Regions from separate parts of the Gracilibacillus sp. Marseille-QA3620 genome, predicted to be linked through region 3. Evidence: riboswitches for the same ligand, from Rfam matches in the RefSeq annotation. Region 3 holds a riboswitch; each other region holds the start of a gene.

Region 1 (6,304 bases), 510 kb from region 3:
CATAAGCAGTGATGAGCTTTGTACCGACACCCCACATGTCAATTTTGGCACCTTGGGCTTTCAGGTTGAGAATAGTTACTTCATCCAGGTCATTAGAGGCGGTGATCATCGTGTCGGTATAGCCGGCTTCATCCAGCATGATTCTTGCTTTTTTAGATAGGTAAGCTAAGTCGCCGCTGTCTAGGCGGATGGCTTTGAATTTAATCTTGTCACCCATTTCCTTGGCAACCTTGATGGCTGTCGGTACACCTGAGCGTAATGTGTCATAGGTGTCGACGAGGAAGGTGCAGTCATAATGGGATTCCGCGTATTTCTTGAAGGCTGTGTATTCGTCACGATAGGTTTGGACAAGGGCATGGGCATGCGTTCCTACGACTGGTATGCCGAATAATTTACCTGCGCGGACATTGCTTGTCGCTTGGAATCCGCCGATAAAGGCCGCGCGTGTCCCCCAAATGGCCGCTTCGGTTTCCTGAGCTCTTCTTGTCCCAAACTCAAATAATGGATCGCCATCGGCTACCATGGTGAGCCTTGAGGCCTTTGTTGCAATCAATGTCTGGTAGTTGACGACATTGAGGATAGCCGTCTCAACAAGCTGTGCCTGAGCTAGCGGGGCTTCAATACGCATAAGAGGCTCATTCTCAAATACGAGCTCCCCTTCCTTCATGCTTCTAATTGTTCCTGTAAATTTTAGTTCCTTAAGGTAGGACAGGAAGTCATCAGCATAACCTACTTCATTACGTAAATATTCAATATCAGTGTCTGTAAAACGCAGCTCTTTAATATACGTAATGACACGCTCAAGTCCTGCAAAAACGGCATAGCCGTTCCCAAATGGGTTACGTCTAAAGTAAACGTCAAAGACGGCTTTTCTGTTATGGATGCCATCCCGGAAGTATGTTTCCATCATATTAATTTGGTATAGATCTGTATGTAACGCAAAGCTGTCATCTTGATAGTGTTTCATCAAGCTTCCTCCTTAATTTATAAAACATCTGCTCCAAGTGTTTGTTCAAAATGGCCAAGAGCCCATTGATGGCCGGCCTCATTGAAGCTTGCCACTCCATCTTTATGGACGATGATCTTGTAGCCTTTATTGTAAGCATCCACCGCTGTATGGAGGACACAAATATCTGTACAAACCCCGACTAAATGAAGCTCGGTGATTCCCCGCTCACGAAGCTTGATATCAAGGTCCGTGCCGGCGAAAGCAGAATAACGCGTCTTGTCAATCCAAAGGACATGGTCTTCGTCCTTGTTCCTATTATACACATTTTGCAGATTTCCAAATAAATCTCTGCCAGCAGTGAAACGGATATTATGGGGCGGGAACAATTTCGTTTCCGGGTGGTAAGGATCATTCTCTTCATGCACATCAATGGCAAATACGACATAATCCTTCCGTTTAATGAATTCTTCTGTCAATGAAACAATATAATCCTCAATTCGCTGCCCTGGCTCACCGCAGGTCAATCTTCCCTCATCTGCCACAAAGTCGTATGTATAATCGATATTAATCAGCGCCTTCAACCGAATCACTCCTCTGAATTTATGGTTGGACTGTCATCAGCATAACAAAAAATCATGCGAGATGTCTTTACAAATAATTTTACAGCTATTCTACCATTTAAGACAGAAGATTTCCGCTTCTTCACCCGTTTTTTCCTTCTTGCCAGCTTTAAGCTGCTTATCTCTTACATTTTCCTAAAATCACCATCATTACTCCATAAGAAAAGCCAGCCCTGCAAAATGGACTGGCTGAACGGATATTATGCTTGCACTTGTTTGCTGCTAACCGCTTCAAAGGCGTTCTTCAGGTCGGCAATTAAATCATCAGCATGTTCGATACCAACGGAGAAGCGGAGCAGCCGGTTACAAACACCACCTGCTATGCGGACCTCCTCCGGGATATCGGCATGCGTTTGTGTAGCCGGGTAGGTCATAAGGCTTTCAACCCCTCCAAGACTCTCTGCGAAGGTGATGACACCAAGGCTTTTCAGGAAGTGATTGACCCATTTCTCAGATTGAAGCCTAAACGAAATCATGCCGCCTTTTCCCGGATAGAGGACATCGATGACCTCCTCCCGCTCCTGTAAGAAAGCCGCGATTTTCCCAGCGTTCTCCTCATGCTGCTTCATGCGAAGGCTCAATGTCTTCATTCCTCTCATGACAAGCCAGGAATCAAATGGCGAAAGGATAGCCCCTGTTGCATTTTGATATTCATCAAGCTTTTGGCAGACATCCTCTCCCTTTGCAGCAATGAGGCCAGCAAGAACATCATTATGACCGGCAATATATTTTGTCGCACTGTGAACAACAATATCAGCACCGAGTTCAAGCGGACGCTGCAAGATTGGTGTGTAAAAGGTATTATCAACAATCAAAAGGAGGTTATTCTCTTGACTTAAATCAGCAATTGCCCGGATATCGATTTCCTGCATTAAAGGGTTTGTCGGTGTTTCAATAAAAAAGGCTTTTGTCTGACTTGAAATGGATTCAGCAAAATCTCTATAGGACTGGCATTGAACAAAAGTGATGCCGTATTTCTTCCAGGTTTTTTCGAATAAACGATATGTACCACCATATAAATCAGCTGAAACAAGGATCTCATCACCCGGTTCGAATAATGTGAGCAAAGCATGGATGGCTGCCATGCCAGAACTATAGGCAAAGCCTTGCTCACCGCCTTCAAGGGCCGCGATGGCCTTTTCCAAAACCTCTCGGGTCGGATTTCCTGTCCTAGTATAGTCATAGCCTGTTGATTGTCCAATCCCCTCATGCCTGTATGCGGTCGAGAAATAAACGGGCGTGTTCACCGTACCTGTTTGTGTTTCACTTCGATTGCCGATTTGGGCTAATACTGTTTCAATCTTCCATGCGGTCATTGTTCTGCCCCTCCCAAATAAAAAATAAAAAAGCCTTCCAAGAAGAAGACTTATCGAGCTTTACTCTCCTTCTTATCTCTCGAGGCACATAAATATGCATATGCCTTGCAGGATTTAGCACCTTTCCGAATGCATCGGCGGTTGCTGAGACATCATCGGGCCCGTCCCTCCGTCTCTCGCGATAAGATTTGTTCGAATATTCATTTAACTATAATTTACATGGATATCCTAAAAAAGGCAAGAAATTTCTCATCTATTGTACCCTTTTTCCACGGAGGTATATAATAGAGCTATTCACTAATAAGAGGAGTGTCTACAAATGAAAGCAGACGGTCAAGAGATATACGGCTACATAAAAGATTTGGTTTCCATTCCAAGCCCGACTGGCTATACGGAAGAGGCCATTCGTTATACAGAGAACTTTCTGAATACATGCGGAATTGGAAACAAACGGACGAATAAAGGGGCCTTGCTTGCGACAATTAAAGGCCAAGATGATTCTAAACACCGCTTCCTGACAGCCCATGTGGATACTTTGGGAGCAATGGTCAAGGAAATCAAACCAAGCGGGCGTTTAAAGCTGACGATGATCGGCGGCTTTCGCTGGAATGCCTGTGAGGGAGAATACTGCAAGATTCATACAGCAGACGGTAATGTGTACACAGGAACGATTTTACTAAACCAAACCTCTGTCCACGTTTATCAGAAAATGGGTGAAGTGAAACGCGACGATGACCATATGGAAGTTCGGATTGATGCGGTCACCAAATCAAAATCAGATACGCAAGCACTCGGTATTGAGGTCGGTGATTTTGTCTCATTTGAGCCTCGGGCAGAGCTTGCTGGGGACGGCTTCTTAAAGTCAAGGCATCTGGATGACAAAGCGAGTGTCGGCATCCTACTCTACTTGATAAAACAACTGAAGGAACAAAACATCACCCTTCCATACACTACCCATTTCCTTATTTCCAATAATGAAGAAATCGGCTATGGCGGAAACTCTAATATTCCGGACGAAACTGTTGAGTATTTAGCTGTGGATATGGGCGCAATTGGAGACGGCCAAACAACGGACGAGTATAGTGTATCCATCTGCGCGAAGGATTCAAGCGGTCCTTATCATTATGGCCTGCGCCAGCATCTTGTCAAATTAGCCCAGGAGCATGATATTGATTACCGTGTTGATATATATCCTTTTTATGGATCTGATGCCTCCGCTGCCATCCGGGCCGGGTATGATATCGTTCATGGATTAATCGGACCGGGGATTGACGCCTCTCATGCGTTTGAGCGCACACATATCAGTTCCATTGAACATACGGCCAATTTGATTTGGCATTATTTGCAGTCAGAGCTAGTCGTCTGATTATTGCCTAAAAAAGGGGTGGGAATAGATGGGTGAACTGCACCCTATAAAGTAGACAGTTTAATAAAAAGGGATGTGCCGTGTTTATGCGGCGATGAGATGACTTCGGTAAGCTGCCGGAGTCATCTTTTTTAATGTCCATTGCTTTCTCGTATTGTTATAGTAATCCATATAATCATCAATCATATATTTTAGTTCTGCCAAACTGTTTGCCTCCTTATAAGGAACTTCGTCCTTCATATGTCCAAAGAAGGATTCCATTGGGGCGTTGTCCAGGCAGTTTCCCCTTCGTGACATGGACTGTAAGAGCCCCATCTCTTTCACGCGAGATTGATATTCAGGATGCGTGTAATGAAACCCTTGATCCGAATGAATCATTGCTTCTGGATGTAATTGATTCCCATAACAACTTTCTAACTTGGTTAATGTTCGGTAGACTATCTCCATCCGTAGGCTTGTCGAGAGTTCATAGGCGACGATCTCTCGTGTCGCCACATCTTTCACGCAAGACAAATAAGCCGTCTTCCCACCGCGGATTTGCAGGTAGGTGATGTCGGTCAAGAAGACTTTCCCTGGTTCCTGTTGGTCAAACTGGCGGTTCAAATGGTTGGGTACCTGACGGTGAACCTCTGTTGCCTTGGCCATCGTACGGTATGGGTTCGCTCTCCGTACCTTGGCAAAAAAGTGAAACTTGCGCATCAATCGAAGGATTTTCTTGTGGTTCATTGGCTGACCGGCTTTCTCGGTGACTTCCATATATAAGCCGCGATAACCGATTTTCCCTTGGGCCTCATCATAAATCTCTTTTAGAAAGACATAATCCTGATAATCAGACTCCTCCCGGATAGCTTGTTTTTCCGCATTCTGAAGCCATTTATAATAGCCGCTTGGACTCACTTGGGCCACTTCACATAAATAACGGACCATGTTCTTCAATTGATAAAGCCGAATCGTCTCATTAATGACTTGGTATTTCTCTCGGGCTTTTAACGACGATTCTTCTTCGCCTGCCTTTCCAACTCGTCTAGCTTTTTTAGTAAGGTCAATTCCGCCTCTAAGAGGCGAATGCGGGCTTCTGCTTGGGCCAATTTCTTCTCGGCAGAGGCATTCTCTTTCTTGGGGCGTCCCTTACTCGCTTTTCCTCGGCGTTCCTCTAAAAAGCCATTTTCTCCGTATGTTTGGAAGGTTCTGCGCCAACGAGCCAGGGCGCTTTGGGCTTTTTTAATGCCAATCACCTCTAAATCGAAACCTGCTTCTCGGAATATTTCCGCTGGGCCTTTCCCAGATTGGTTTTGTTTAACCGCCTGCAGTTTGAAGTCAGGGGTATACTGAATCGCGCGGTCTGTCACGGCTTTAACGTTTGGATTAGCTTCTAGTAGTCTTTGTTGGTGTTCATTAAAGATAATCTTACTCATGAAAAATACTCCGTTCTAAAAATCGTAATGTTAGTATAACGGGAGTTTTCCGGAAAGAGAATAGGAAAACCCCGAATAGGGTCCACTTTTTTTAAAGTGTCCACTATTCGGGGTTCAGTTCAGGGTCTATTCCTCCCCCTTTTTATCTCATAATAACTCCTTCAATTTTCCATATGCTTTCTTTGCTTCCCGGTAGCCTTCCTCATACAGATTCTCAAGCTTTTGCGGATTCCGTCCGATGGTGGAAACATCAAGCCTCCGTATTGGCTGGATAATAACAACGTTCCCCTTCTCCTCTTCCTCCTTAAGATACTTTATCGTGTCATTATAGACGATATGATGGTTTTTCATTGCTTTCAACAGTCCCGCATATTTCCCATATTTCCTTGAGGCAAGCCAATTCCAATTTGATGGTGCCTCTCTATATCCTTTATTCTTCGTTAATACAACAATGTTTTTCGTGTTTCCGTCTTTCACCGATTTCTTAATGGGAATAGGATCGGTCACACCCCCATCAAGGAGATATCGTCCATTAAAGGATACCTCCGGTGCAAACAACGGCAAGGAGCTGGAAGCCCTTAGTATGGTAAGCATATCCTTACTATATGATTGTTTATCAAAATAAACAGCTTCGCCAG
Region 2 (6,304 bases), 1.2 Mb from region 3:
CCTTAAAAATCCTTGAAAAAACTACATTCTCCTGCCATAACAATTACTGCGTAAGGCTATTATAAAGTTAAATTATGAGAAAGAAAAGAACCAGCAATTGTATGCTGGTTCTTTCCCATTTTTCTATAATATCTTCTAAAATTAGAAGACTCGTCGATTCAGATCATTTACAATCTCATTACTTTTCAAATAACTGTCTTCTCGTCGTTCCTCTACTCGCATGCGCACATCTAACTTCTGGTTGTACACCTCATATCCAACTCCGTGCGCCTGCCTCATAGCCTTTTCCATTTCGTTCGTCACTCTGAGATGCAGCTGATTGTCAAAAATAATGAATCATCCCTTTCGAATTATTAAGTTAAGGTTATCACTTTATTAGAGAGCTCTCAATGTCTATATACCACGCTGAGCGATTGTTAAAAGTGATTTCGTCGATTTCTCAATGGAATTGCTTCATCATTCTGAGAAATGCCGGACGATATGTCTTATCAAGCAGGTATATATAATAGAAGAAAAAAGGTGCATTCCGAAATGAATGAACTGAACCCTATAAAGTAGACAGTTTAATAAAAAGGGATGTGCCGTGTTTAGGCGGCGATGAGATGACTTCGGTAAGCTGCCGGAGTCATCTTCTTTAATGTCCATTGCTTTCTCGTGTTGTTATAGTGATCCATGTAATCATCAATCAAGTATTTAAGTTCTGCTATACTGTTTGCTTGCTTATAAGGAACTTCGTCTTTCATATGTCCAAAGAAGGATTCCATCGGAGCGTTGTCAAGGCAGTTTCCCCTTCGTGACATGGATTGTAAGAGCCCCATTTCTTTCACGCGAGATTGATATTCAGGATGAGTGTAATGGAAACCTTGATCGGAATGGATCATCGCTTCTGGATGTAATCGATTCTCATAAAAGCTTTCTAACTTCGTTAATGTTCGGTAGACAATCTCCATCTGCAGGCTTGTCGAGAGTTCGTAGGCGACGATTTCTCGTGTCGCCACATCCTTCACGCAAGACAAATAAGCCGTCTTCCCACCCCGGATTTGCAGGTAGGTGATGTCGGTCAAGAAGACCTTCCCTGGTTCCTGCTGGTCAAACTGGCGGTTCAAGTGGTTGGGTACCTGACGGTGAACCTCTGTTGCCTTAGCCATCGTGCGGTAAGGATTCGCTCTCCGTACCTTGGCAAAAAAGTGAAACTTGCGCATCAAACGCAGGATTTTCTTGTGGTTCATCGGCTGACCGGCTTTCTCAGCGGCTTCCATATATAAGCCTCGATAGCCGATTTTCCCTTGAGCCTCATCATAAATCTCTTTCAGAAAGACATAATCCTGATAATCGGATTCCTCTCGAACAGCTTGTTTTTCTGCATTCTGAAGCCACTTGTAATAGCCGCTTGGACTCACTTTGGCCACTTCACATAAGTAACGGACCATGTTCTTCAATTGATAGAGCCGAATCGTCTCATTGATGACTTGGTATTTCTCTCGGGCTTTTAACGACGATTCTTCTTCGCCTGCCTTTCCAACTCGTCTAGCTTTTTTAGTAAGGTCAATTCCGCCTCTAACAGGCGAATACGGGCTTCCGCCTGGGCTAGCTTTTTCTCGGCAGAGGCATTCTCTCTCTTGGGGCGACCTTTACTCGCTTTTCCTCGACGTTCCTCTAAAAAGCCATTTTCTCCGTATACTTGGTAGGTTCTGCGCCAACGAGCCAAGGCACTTTGGGCTTTTTTTATGCCAATCACCTCTAAATTAAAACCTGCTTCTCGAAATATTTCCGCGGGGCCTTTCCCAGAATGGTTTTGTTTAACCGCCTGCAGTTTAAAGTCAGGGGTATACTGAATGGTGCGGTCGGTCACGGCTTTAACGTTTGGGTTAGCTTCTAGTAGTCTCTGTTGGTGTTCATTAAAGATAATCTTACTCATGAAAAATACTCCGTTCTAAAAATCGTAATGTTAGTATAACGGGAGTTTTCCGGAAAGAGAATAGGAAAACCCCGAATAGGGTCCACTTTTTTTAAAGTGTCCACTATTCAGGGTTCAGTTCAGAATCGGACATGCACCTTTTGTATTTTTTTATTCTGCCGGAATGACAGAACCTTTATATTCTTCATTGATGAAGTCTTTAATCTCATCGGATTTAAGGACTTCAACCAATGTCTTGATTGCTTCATTATCCTTATCTTCCGTACGAACCGCAATAATGTTTACGTACGGGTTATCTTCAGGACTTTCAAGTGCGATTGCATCCTCAGCTGGGACAAGATCTGCGTCAATCGCATAGTTGGAGTTGATTAAGACTGCATCGCCTTCATCATTATTGTAGACTTGAGTAAGCATTGGTGCTTCAATGTCTGTTTTAAATTTCAATTTCTTAGGGTTTTTCTCAATATCATCTACAGTGGCTTTCACTTTATTCACATCTTCCTTCAATGTGATTAAACCTTCTGTCTCAAGCATAGATAGGATACGGCCGTGGTCAGCAACGGAGCTGCTCATAATAATTTCAGCCCCTTCTGGCAGGTCATCTAAGCTGTCATATTTCTTGGAGTAAACGCCGATTGGCTCAATATGAATTCCGCCAGCATTAGCGAAATCATACTCATTCTCCTCAACCTGCTGCTCGAAATACGGGATGTGCTGGAAGTAGTTTGCATCAATGGATCCATCCGCTAACGCTTTATTCGGCATTACATAATCAGTGAATACTTCAATCTCCAAGTCAATGCCCTTTTCTTCAAGTAATGGCTTTGCCTTTTCCAAAATTTCTGCATGAGGAACATTAGATGCGCCTACAGTCAATTTCTTTGTATCCCCATCACCTGAACCTGAATCCTCTGAACTGCCGCAAGCCGCCAATATTAAAGTGAAGCAAAGTACTAAAATGAATGATAATTTCTTTTTCAACTCCATCTTCCTCCCTTAACGTTTATCCAGTTTCCTGGTTATGATATCTCCAATAAATTGGAGGATAAACACGATGATCAATACTAAGATGGTAGCCACTATTGTTACATCGGATTGTCCTCGGCTGAACCCTTCCAGGTAAGCTAAATTACCAAGTCCGCCTGCTCCAATCAACCCTGCCATCGCTGTATAGCCAACTAATGCGATTGCCGTTACCGTTATCCCAGACACAAGTGCTGGTAATGACTCAGGAATCAACACCTTCCAAATGATGGTGAACGAGGTTGCCCCCATCGACTTGGCAGCTTCAATAACCCCTTTGTCAATTTCTCTAAGTCCAATCTCAACCATTCTCGCATAAAATGGCGCCGCACCGATGATTAAAGCCGGCAGTGCCGCATTTGCCCCAATAATGCTTCCCACGAGGGCTTTTGTGAAGGGAATGAGCAAAACGATTAAGATAATAAATGGAATAGAGCGGAAAATATTCACAAAGGCGCCCACAATTCCATAAATGATTTTGTTTTCCCACAGATTTCCTTTTGATGTCAAGAACAACAGAAGGCCTAGGATAATGCCTAGGAAAAATGTTGCTACTAAAGCGATTCCTGTCATGTATAGCGTCTCCATCGTTGCCTCTGAAATACGCTCCCACACGACATTTGGAAAATAGGTCTCCATCATTCTGAAATCACCTCCACACCGATGTCTTGATTATGGAGATACTCGATGGCTTTCGCTACTTCTGATTGTTCTCCATCCAGATGAATGAATAAGGTTCCATAGGAACCGTTTTGAGTTTGAGAGATTTTCCCTTGCAGAATATTTACGTTAATTTGGTAAGAACGAATGACCTCAGAGAGCACTGGGGTTTCCGCTGACTCACCAATAAAGGATAGCTGAACAACCTTCCCTGTCGGATATGCTTCAAGCATATGCTCAATCGTTTCCTTCGTTTCCTCTGGCTCTGTGACCTGCTGAACAAATCGCTTCGTAATAGGTGCTTCCGGTTTCTTGAACACATCTAGCACCTGCCCGCTTTCCACAACCTTGCCCAGCTCCATTACTGCTACACGATGACAAATCTTGCGAATGACATGCATTTCATGGGTGATAAGGACAATGGTTAAGCCTAAACGTTTATTGATATCAACCAATAAATCGAGAATATCATCTGTTGTTTGTGGATCGAGTGCTGATGTTGCCTCATCACATAAAAGGACCTTTGGATTATTGGCAAGTGCACGCGCAATGCCGACACGCTGCTTTTGTCCGCCGCTCAATTGGGAAGGATAGGCATCTCCGCGCCCTTCAAGGCCGACAAGCTTGATAAGCTCCTTCACTCTAGCTTTCCTCTTATGCTTTGGCACTCTCGCTATTTCCAGCGGAAATTCTATATTTTCACTAACCGTCCGTGACCATAGAAGATTGAAGTGCTGGAATATCATGCTCACTTCCTTACGAGCATTCCGTAATTCCTTACCTTTAATGGCGCCCATATCTCGTCCGGCAACCTTTACTGTTCCTTTTGTCGGTTTCTCCAACCCGTTTAGCATGCGGATAAGCGTACTTTTTCCAGCTCCGCTGTATCCAATAATCCCAAATATCTCACCTTGCTCAATTGATAGGGACACATGATCAACGGCTTTAATGGATGTACCTTTTTTAAATGTTTTTGTATATGTCTTGGATACATCATTTAACGTGATCACTTAAACCTTCACCTGCTCTTTCTCTTATGCTCCATAGATTCCAATTCAATAAAAAATGCCTTCCTGCTATGAGCAGAAAGGCATGAATAATTAACTTATGCATGTTCCTTTCTCTCATCTTCCAGGACTTAATAATCCTGTGTGAATTGGCACCTTTTCAATCATGGCTGTCATGATTGCCGGTTGCCGGGCTTCATAGGGCACATCCCTCCACCTCTCTGGATAAGAGTCGTTCGATTCATTCACTTGTTACTGAATGTTATCCTACCATGGAGAAGAACGAGGTGTCAATAAGGACTTTTTATTTTACCACAAAATTCTATCATTTCGTTGTAACGGATTGGGAGCTGATGCCTGTTGCCTTCTCGATAGCAAGCTCAAGCTCTTCGATTAAATCCTCCACATTCTCAATCCCGATGGAAAGACGAACGAGATCATCAGTCACCCCGGATGCCTTCAAATCTTCTCCCCTTAATTGCTGGTGAGTCGTGCTTGCGGGATGAATAATCAAGCTCTTCGCATCTCCGACATTCGCGACATGTGACCACAGGCCGATTGTATCAATCAATGTCTTTCCGGCAGCCCTTCCGCCCTTGATGCCGAAAACAGCTACAGCACCCGCTCCTTTTGGCAAATATTTATTGGCGAGCTCATAATCAGGATGGTCTGGATCACCTGGATACAGAACCCAGCTTACAGCTGGATGCTGCTTTAAGTATTCAATGATCTCCTCAGTATTGGCAATATGCTCCTTCATCCTGACATGCAGGGTTTCAAGACCAAGAATAAATTGAAATGCATTGTATGGACTTAAGGCTGGACCCAAATCCCTTAATAGCTGGACTCTCGCTTTAATAATATAGGCAGCTGCCCCAATGGCCTCGCTGTAAATGATGTCATGATAGCTTGAATCAGGCTCCGTAAACCCTGGGAATTTCGGAGAATTCCAGTCAAACTTTCCTGCATCCACAATAATGCCCCCTAAGGTTGTTCCATTCCCAAGCAGCCATTTCGTTGCAGAGTGAACAACAATATCTGCTCCATGCTCAATGGGCCGGCATAAATACGGGGTCGCAAATGTATTGTCAACAATAAGCGGAATACCAGCCTCATGGGCAATCTCTGCCACCTTTTCAATATCCAGTACACTCAAGCTTGGATTACCGATTGTTTCTCCAAAGACAGCCTTCGTCTTCGGCGTGATAGCCTGTCTGAAATTCTCCGGATCACTTGGGTCGACAAACTTCACCTCTATTCCATATTTAGGGAGTGTTGTCGCAAATAAATTATATGTACCCCCGTAGAGTGTAGAAGCTGCCACAATTTCATCGCCTGCACCCGCAATATTCAAAATGGACAATGTGACGGCTGCTTGACCGCTCGCAACAGCAAGCGCACCAATTCCACCCTCAAGCTCTGCAACCCTTTCCTCAAGGACACTCGATGTCGGATTGTGAATCCGGGTATAAATATAGCCAGGCTCTGATAACCCGAATAAATTGGCCGCATGGTCTGTATCCTTAAATAAATAAGCATTGGATTGATAGATAGGCACGGCCCTTGCTCCAGATAATGCATCCTCCTGCAGCCCTCCATGAATTCCTACTGTTTCAAAGCGATACTTCTTCTTTTCTCCCATCCTTCGACACTCCTTTTCATCTTTTGTGATTTCCCGGAAAATAAAAAACCTCTT
Region 3 (6,304 bases):
CAGCACTCTCAATGGGTGCTGCCTTAACCGCCTCAGGTTCTGTCGTTTTTCGTTGCTCCCCTACTATTTCCTTGAGGAAATCTGCTTGTTTTTCTTGGTCATGCAGCTGGTTTACAAGATCAAGGCCTTTCATGGCATCCTTCGCATATACGACGGGTCCAGTATATTCTGGAGCAATCTTATTTGTGGTAAATTTCCTCGTTAAGGCTGCGCCGCCGACAATGATTGGCGTATTAATTCCAGCCTCTTTCAAGTCTTGTGCCGTTATGACCATTTGCTGGGCTGATTTCACAAGCAGACCGGATAAACCGATGATGGTTGGATGTTCCTTTCTTACTGCCTCGATAAGGGTTTGAGGAGTTACCTTGATGCCGAGGTCCACAACTTCATATCCATTATTGCTTAAGATAATGTCAACGAGGTTCTTCCCAATATCATGAACATCCCCCTTCACGGTTGCGAGCACCATTTTGCCCTTAACAGTCTTATCACCGGACGTTGTCATCAGCGGTTCAAGCTGGGAGACAGCTGCTTTCATTGCTTCTGCACTTTGAAGTACCTCAGCAACGATGAGCTGATTATCATTGAACAACTCGCCAACCTTGGCCATCCCCGCCATTAGCGGCCCATTGATAATATCAAGAGGGGCCATTCCTTCTGTGAGAGCTTCATCAATATCCTCCTTCAGTCCCTCCTTCGTTCCTTCAATGATATATTCAGGAAGGCGCTCAAGAAGCGGCAGCTTTTCCTTCTGCTCTTTTTCCACCGGTTTCTTCGTACGGTAAAATTCCACGAATTTCGAGAGCGTTTCATCAGAATTATGAAATAGCAAGTCTTCTGAAAGCTTGATTTCCTCCTCAGGTATGAGGGCAAACCTTTGCAGATTCTCTGTATTGACGATGGCATAGTCAAGCCCAGCCTTCGTGCAGTGATACAAATAGACGGCATTCAACACTTCCCTTCCTTCAGAAGGAAGCCCAAAAGAAACGTTGCTGATTCCGAGGATGGTGAGTGTACCTGGGAACTCCTTCTTGATGGCAGCTAATCCTTCAACTGTTTCGGCAGCTCCATTTCGATATTGCTCATCTCCCGTTCCAACTGGGAAGACGAGTGGATCAAAGATAATATCCTCCGGATGAATTCCATATTTCTTCGTCAATAACTCATAGGAACGACGGGCAACCTCAAGCTTTCGTGCAGCACTTACCCCCATCCCCTTCTCATCAATCGTTCCGACGACAAGGGCTGCGCCATATTGTTTCGCCAGCGGAATGATACTCTCAAATCGCTCTTCCCCGTCCTCAAGATTGATGGAGTTGATGATGGCCTTCCCTTGGGAATAGCGGAGTGCTCGTTCAATGACGGCTTCATCTGTTGAATCAATCACAAAGGGAACCTTCACTTTATTGGCGACAACCTTCATGAATTGCTCCATATCCTCTACCTCATCGCTGTCAGGGTCAGCCAGACAGACATCAATGACATGCGCTCCCTTTTTCACCTGTGCGCGGGCAATTTCGGCAGCCTCTTCAAAGGCCCTTTCTTTAATAAGCCGTTTGAATTTACGTGATCCAATAACATTGGTCCGTTCTCCAACAAATAATGGGCGCATGGAATCGTCATAGGTCAGCGCTTCAATTCCTGAGAGCATATGCTTCATTTGAGGCTCCGGTGCTCTGCGGGGCTCAATCCCTTTGACTGCTTCGGCAATAGCCCGAATATGATCTGGGTTCGTACCGCAGCATCCGCCGACAAGATTGATCCATCCTTTTTCCGCGAATTGCTTGATTTTCTTAGATAAGGATTGCGGCGTTTCATTGTACTGCCCGTTCTCATCTGGCAGCCCTGCATTTGGGTAACAGCTGACAGCACTTGGCGTCAGCTCGGATAAACTGCGCAGATGCTCGGCCATGAATTCTGGACCTGTTGCACAATTAAGCCCAATCGCCAATGGATTCATATGGGCGGACGATATATAAAATGAATCGATCGTTTGTCCGGCAAGTGTTGTTCCCATTGGCTCAATCGTCCCTGATAGAATCAGCGGAAGCTCTCTCCCTTTTGAGACGAAGGCATTCTGCATTCCGATATACGCAGCCTTTACATTCAGCATATCCTGGCTGGTCTCAAGGAGGAGCAGATCAACTCCGCCGTCAATTAAGCCCCTCACCTGGGTTTCATAGGATTCGACGAGCGTCTCAAATGTCGTTCCTCCGGTTACAGATAAGGTCTTGGTTGTCGGTCCCATTGAGCCGGCTACAAAGCGGGTCCCGTCTTCTGTTCCGAGACCATCGACAGCCTCTCTCGCAAGCTGGGCTGATTTCACATTCAACTCATAGGCAAGATGGCTTAATCCATATTCATCTAGGACAATCGGTGTCGCACCGAATGTATTCGTCTCGATAATGTCAGCTCCCGCAAGCAAATACTGCTCATGGATGGTTCGAATTGCATCCGGTCTTGTGATGGACAAATATTCATTGCACCCATCATATTCCTCCCCTCCAAAATCCGCTTCCGTCAGATTAAGTGCCTGGATCATCGTTCCCATTGCCCCATCAAGGATGACAATTCTCTCATTCAGTAAATCTCTTAATTTATGTGAATTCATTGTTCAAACACATCCCCGCTTATGACTGATTTCTTCGTGCTGGCGTATGCCACAAGTTCTCCGCTTAATTCATATCTCATAAAAGGTGTAATAATATAATGTCCGTTAAAATATTCTGCCGCCGCATCCAAAAGCTCCTTAGAAATGGCGAGACTTTCCCTCATCGATGCCTCCGCATCTGTTCCTGCCTTTTCCATTGCACGCAGCACAGGCTCCGGCAAGGTAATTCCCGGCACCTCATTATGCAGGAACGAGGCATTCCGGTAACTCGTCAGCGGCATAATCCCAATAAAGATCGGGGCTTTAATATGCCTGGTCGCTTCATAAACTTCCCGAATTTTCTCGACGGAAAATACCGGCTGCGTGAGGAAATAATCCGCTCCCGCCTGGATTTTCTTCTCCATTCTCACAACAGCCTTATCCACATATTTTACATTTGGATTGAAAGCCGCAGCCACCTCGAAATTCGTCTGTCCGCCCAGCGATTTCCCCGAATAGGAAATACCCGCATTGAACTGTTTGACTAATGAAATCAAGTCAATGGAAGACAAGTCATAGACAGAGGTTGCACCTGGAAAATCACCGATTTTCGAGGGATCTCCCGTTACAATTAGGACCTCATTAAGCCCTATTGTGTGCATCCCCATTAAATGAGATTGCAAGCCAATGAGGTTGTGGTCGCGGCACGTCAAATGGACAAGTGGATTCTTCTTCAGCTCAGCCTTCAGCAAGGAAGCAATCGCGACGTTTGATATGCGAGGGGAGGCCAGAGAGTTATCCGCTAGCGTAATGGCATCAGCCCCCATCTCGTGCAAATATCGACTCCCCTTCATGAACTCTTCCACTCCAAGCGTTTTCGGCGGATCCAATTCTACGAGAATAGCAGGCCCTTTCTTCACCTTCCCTAAAATCGTCTCTTTATCCGGCTGTCGAAAATCATAGGTGTAGACATGGGATTTTCGGCTGATGACCTCCTTCTTTTCTGTCAAAGGCACAAGACCAAGAATCCCCTTTTTAATGGCCCGTACATGGGCGGGCGTTGTCCCGCAGCAGCCGCCAATTAACCGCACACCCTGTTCCACGAGCTGTTTCGCTGCGCTGACAAAATAATCTGCATCAGTCGAGTAAACATAACGGCCATCCGTAAAGTCGGGCAGACTCGCATTAGGATAGGCAGAGTAGAAGGCATCTTCTCTTAATGGCACCTCCTCGAATGAACGAATCATATGGTAGGGCCCCATACGGCAATTTAACCCAATGATATCGACTCCTTTTCCTTTGATCAGGTCAAAGGCATCCTTCACCTGCATGCCATTTTGAAGCAGGCCGACTTCATGCAAGGAAATATTGGCGACAATCGGTAAATTCGTTTGCTTTCTTGCTATCTCAAGGACATGTAATAATTCCTCTAGGTCATAATAGGTTTCCAGGATTAGACCGTCCGGCTCTTCTAGAAGAAGCGCATCCAGCTGCTCTTTGAAATAGGTCCCAATCTCCGTCAAGCTTAGCTCGGATTTCCGTACGCTGCGTAGCCCGCCTATCGTACCAAGGACATAAACCCGGCCTGCTGCCGCTTCCTTGGCAAGCCTGACTCCCTCCCTGTTTATCCGCTCAACCTCACCTTCAAGTCCGTAGCGCTTCAGCTTATGATAGTTAGCTCCAAATGTATTTGTTTGAATCAGATCGGCACCTGCTTCTATATATTCCTTATGTAATTCGGCAATCCGTTCTGGATTGGTGAGATTTAATTCCTCATAGCATGTATCTATCCCAAAGGAATAGAGCAATGTACCGCTCGCTCCATCTCCAACAAGGATTTCCCCCTTAAGTCTCTCTAGTAAACGCATCATTTCCCCTCCCCTTGAGTATGCAGATGGATGTCCGATTATAAAGAAAGAGCCTTTCAAAAATGAAGGCCCCAGTTATGTACGGCACTCATCTTTCAAGCTAAGCTTGCTGGATTTAGCACCTTGGACACTGTTTGTCCAGGTTGCTGAGGTTTCGCAGGGCCAGTCCCTCCGCCTCTCTAGATAAGAAAATATTGGATTGTTTATTAAATTTACTACAAATTTTCAGTAATTTCAATTTATTTAGAAGATTATTCTCAAAAAGTTACCCCTCTCCCATATTTGGGTAATAAGGGAATGAGGTGAATGATGTATGAAGGATTTCGTTTCAAAGCAATTTAAAGAACCAAAGGGGTTGATTGGAAAAGCAGCAGGCAAGGTCATGGCAGTTGAAAATGGCGTATTATATGATTGGACCTTCAAGGAGCTCGGATTGGTAAATGGAGATAAAGTACTCGAGATTGGATTTGGCCCAGGTGAGGGGCTGCATATGCTTCTCTCTTCCTTCCCGAAATGCCGTCTTGATGGCTTTGATCCATCACAGGCAATGATAGACTTGGCCAAAGAGCGAAATGAAGACTCCCTGAAAAGCGGGCGTCTCACCATCACGCTTGGAACAGCTTTAGATGTACCATTAGAGAATCAATATAACCGTATATACAGCGTTAACAGTTTCCCTATGTGGGAAGAAAAAGAAACCTCCCTCAGCCGTTTGCATGCCCTTTTGACAACTGGAGGAAGCCTCACCATCACCGTCCAGCCCCGGCAAAAGGATGCCACCATCAAACACGCTGCCAAGCTCTCCCTCGAGATTTCGTCACTCATGAAAAGGACTGGATTCCATTCCATCAGAACAAATGAAATGGAGCTGAAACCATGTACCGCTGTTTCCGTCAGCGGGATAAAAGGGGACTAAGCTATTTTAATAAAGATTGTAAGAGGCACCCTAAAAGTCAGAATTAAAATCTACCTTTTGGGGTGTTCGATTATCACGAACTAATCAGCTATTGGATATGATTCTTATCAATCAGTTAATAACTCAGTCTTATACGTAGACCGAATATTTACCGGTATTTTATTAAAAATGTGAAGGGGAATTCCCCTTTCACACTTTTAAAGTGTGTATGGAATCTCCAATATTAAATAAAAAAATGGGGTAAGTTGGTTCGTAAACAAACTCCATCCAGCCCTCTGGAATGTGTATCTCTTTCATCACATATATTAATTCCTATGAAGTATTCTTCACTTAATTGGTTTTCTACTAACATTCTTAATTTAAGACCCATTTTATCTGAGAATCCTAAGTCAGTATAATTCGCTTCTATATTCTCTCCCCTTAGTCCGGTTTATTCAGTAAAATACTGCTGCCCTTACTAATTAAACCACATGTAACGAAACTGCTCTATTTGTCCAATAAGACATCAGTAAAAAAAGCGTCAATCCTTCTTGATACGAATAGGTAAGGGTTTAAAGTTATCGCTCCCTTTTCCCCTCGTTCACACCGTACGTGCAACTTTCATCGCATACGGCGTTCCAACTAATCCAATTCGTTCATTTCTATGTGTAGGCAAGATGTTTTGTATAAATCAGATTGCTCCATTGTTACATTGCTTACGCAATGCGTTGACTTTTTCTTTTTGCTTTTTGGTTATTTTTAACGCTTTTACTAAGCAATTAATTTTCTCGCGGTCTTTCAGATGTACGAGACGATGTATGGATTCATGAAGTACGATAAGATTCGCATATGAATCATCTTTTGTAAGATGATAGGGTGTTTTATGATGGCAATGCCAATCGGTTAATCCTAGTTCCATTCCTGTAACCGCACATTTCCCATATTGGGCTA

The links. Region 3 has a riboswitch for S-adenosylmethionine ahead of ACY8DX_RS12255 (bifunctional homocysteine S-methyltransferase/methylenetetrahydrofolate reductase). Riboswitches for the same ligand answer to the same signal wherever they lie in the genome.
Region 1: it holds a riboswitch for S-adenosylmethionine, as region 3 does, so the genes downstream of both, ACY8DX_RS14880 (methionine biosynthesis PLP-dependent protein) here and ACY8DX_RS12255 (bifunctional homocysteine S-methyltransferase/methylenetetrahydrofolate reductase) in region 3, are expected to answer to the same signal.
Region 2: it holds a riboswitch for S-adenosylmethionine, as region 3 does, so the genes downstream of both, ACY8DX_RS18445 (methionine ABC transporter ATP-binding protein) here and ACY8DX_RS12255 (bifunctional homocysteine S-methyltransferase/methylenetetrahydrofolate reductase) in region 3, are expected to answer to the same signal.

What each region holds. Positions count from the first base shown of each region.
Region 1 covers NZ_CM143102.1:2,943,721-2,950,024, forward strand. The annotation lists gene ACY8DX_RS14870 (nicotinate phosphoribosyltransferase) at 1-967, opposite strand, end outside; gene ACY8DX_RS14875 (cysteine hydrolase family protein) at 985-1,536, opposite strand; gene ACY8DX_RS14880 (methionine biosynthesis PLP-dependent protein) at 1,770-2,885, opposite strand; SAM riboswitch class I at 2,955-3,073, opposite strand; gene ACY8DX_RS14885 (M42 family metallopeptidase) at 3,205-4,251, shown strand; one part of gene ACY8DX_RS14890 (IS3 family transposase) at 4,336-5,288, opposite strand; one part of gene ACY8DX_RS14890 (IS3 family transposase) at 5,288-5,666, opposite strand; gene ACY8DX_RS14895 (patatin-like phospholipase family protein) at 5,814-6,304, opposite strand, start outside.
Region 2 covers NZ_CM143102.1:3,646,041-3,652,344, forward strand. The annotation lists gene ACY8DX_RS18425 (YuzK family famiily protein) at 142-303, opposite strand; one part of gene ACY8DX_RS18430 (IS3 family transposase) at 588-1,540, opposite strand; one part of gene ACY8DX_RS18430 (IS3 family transposase) at 1,540-1,918, opposite strand; gene ACY8DX_RS18435 (MetQ/NlpA family ABC transporter substrate-binding protein) at 2,069-2,899, opposite strand; gene ACY8DX_RS18440 (methionine ABC transporter permease) at 2,915-3,583, opposite strand; gene ACY8DX_RS18445 (methionine ABC transporter ATP-binding protein) at 3,580-4,611, opposite strand; SAM riboswitch class I at 4,723-4,840, opposite strand; gene ACY8DX_RS18450 (O-acetylhomoserine aminocarboxypropyltransferase/cysteine synthase family protein) at 4,934-6,250, opposite strand.
Region 3 covers NZ_CM143102.1:2,433,003-2,439,306, forward strand. The annotation lists gene metH (methionine synthase) at 1-2,611, opposite strand, end outside; gene ACY8DX_RS12255 (bifunctional homocysteine S-methyltransferase/methylenetetrahydrofolate reductase) at 2,608-4,458, opposite strand; SAM riboswitch class I at 4,544-4,648, opposite strand; gene ACY8DX_RS12260 (class I SAM-dependent methyltransferase) at 4,772-5,374, shown strand; gene ltrA (group II intron reverse transcriptase/maturase) at 6,045-6,304, opposite strand, start outside.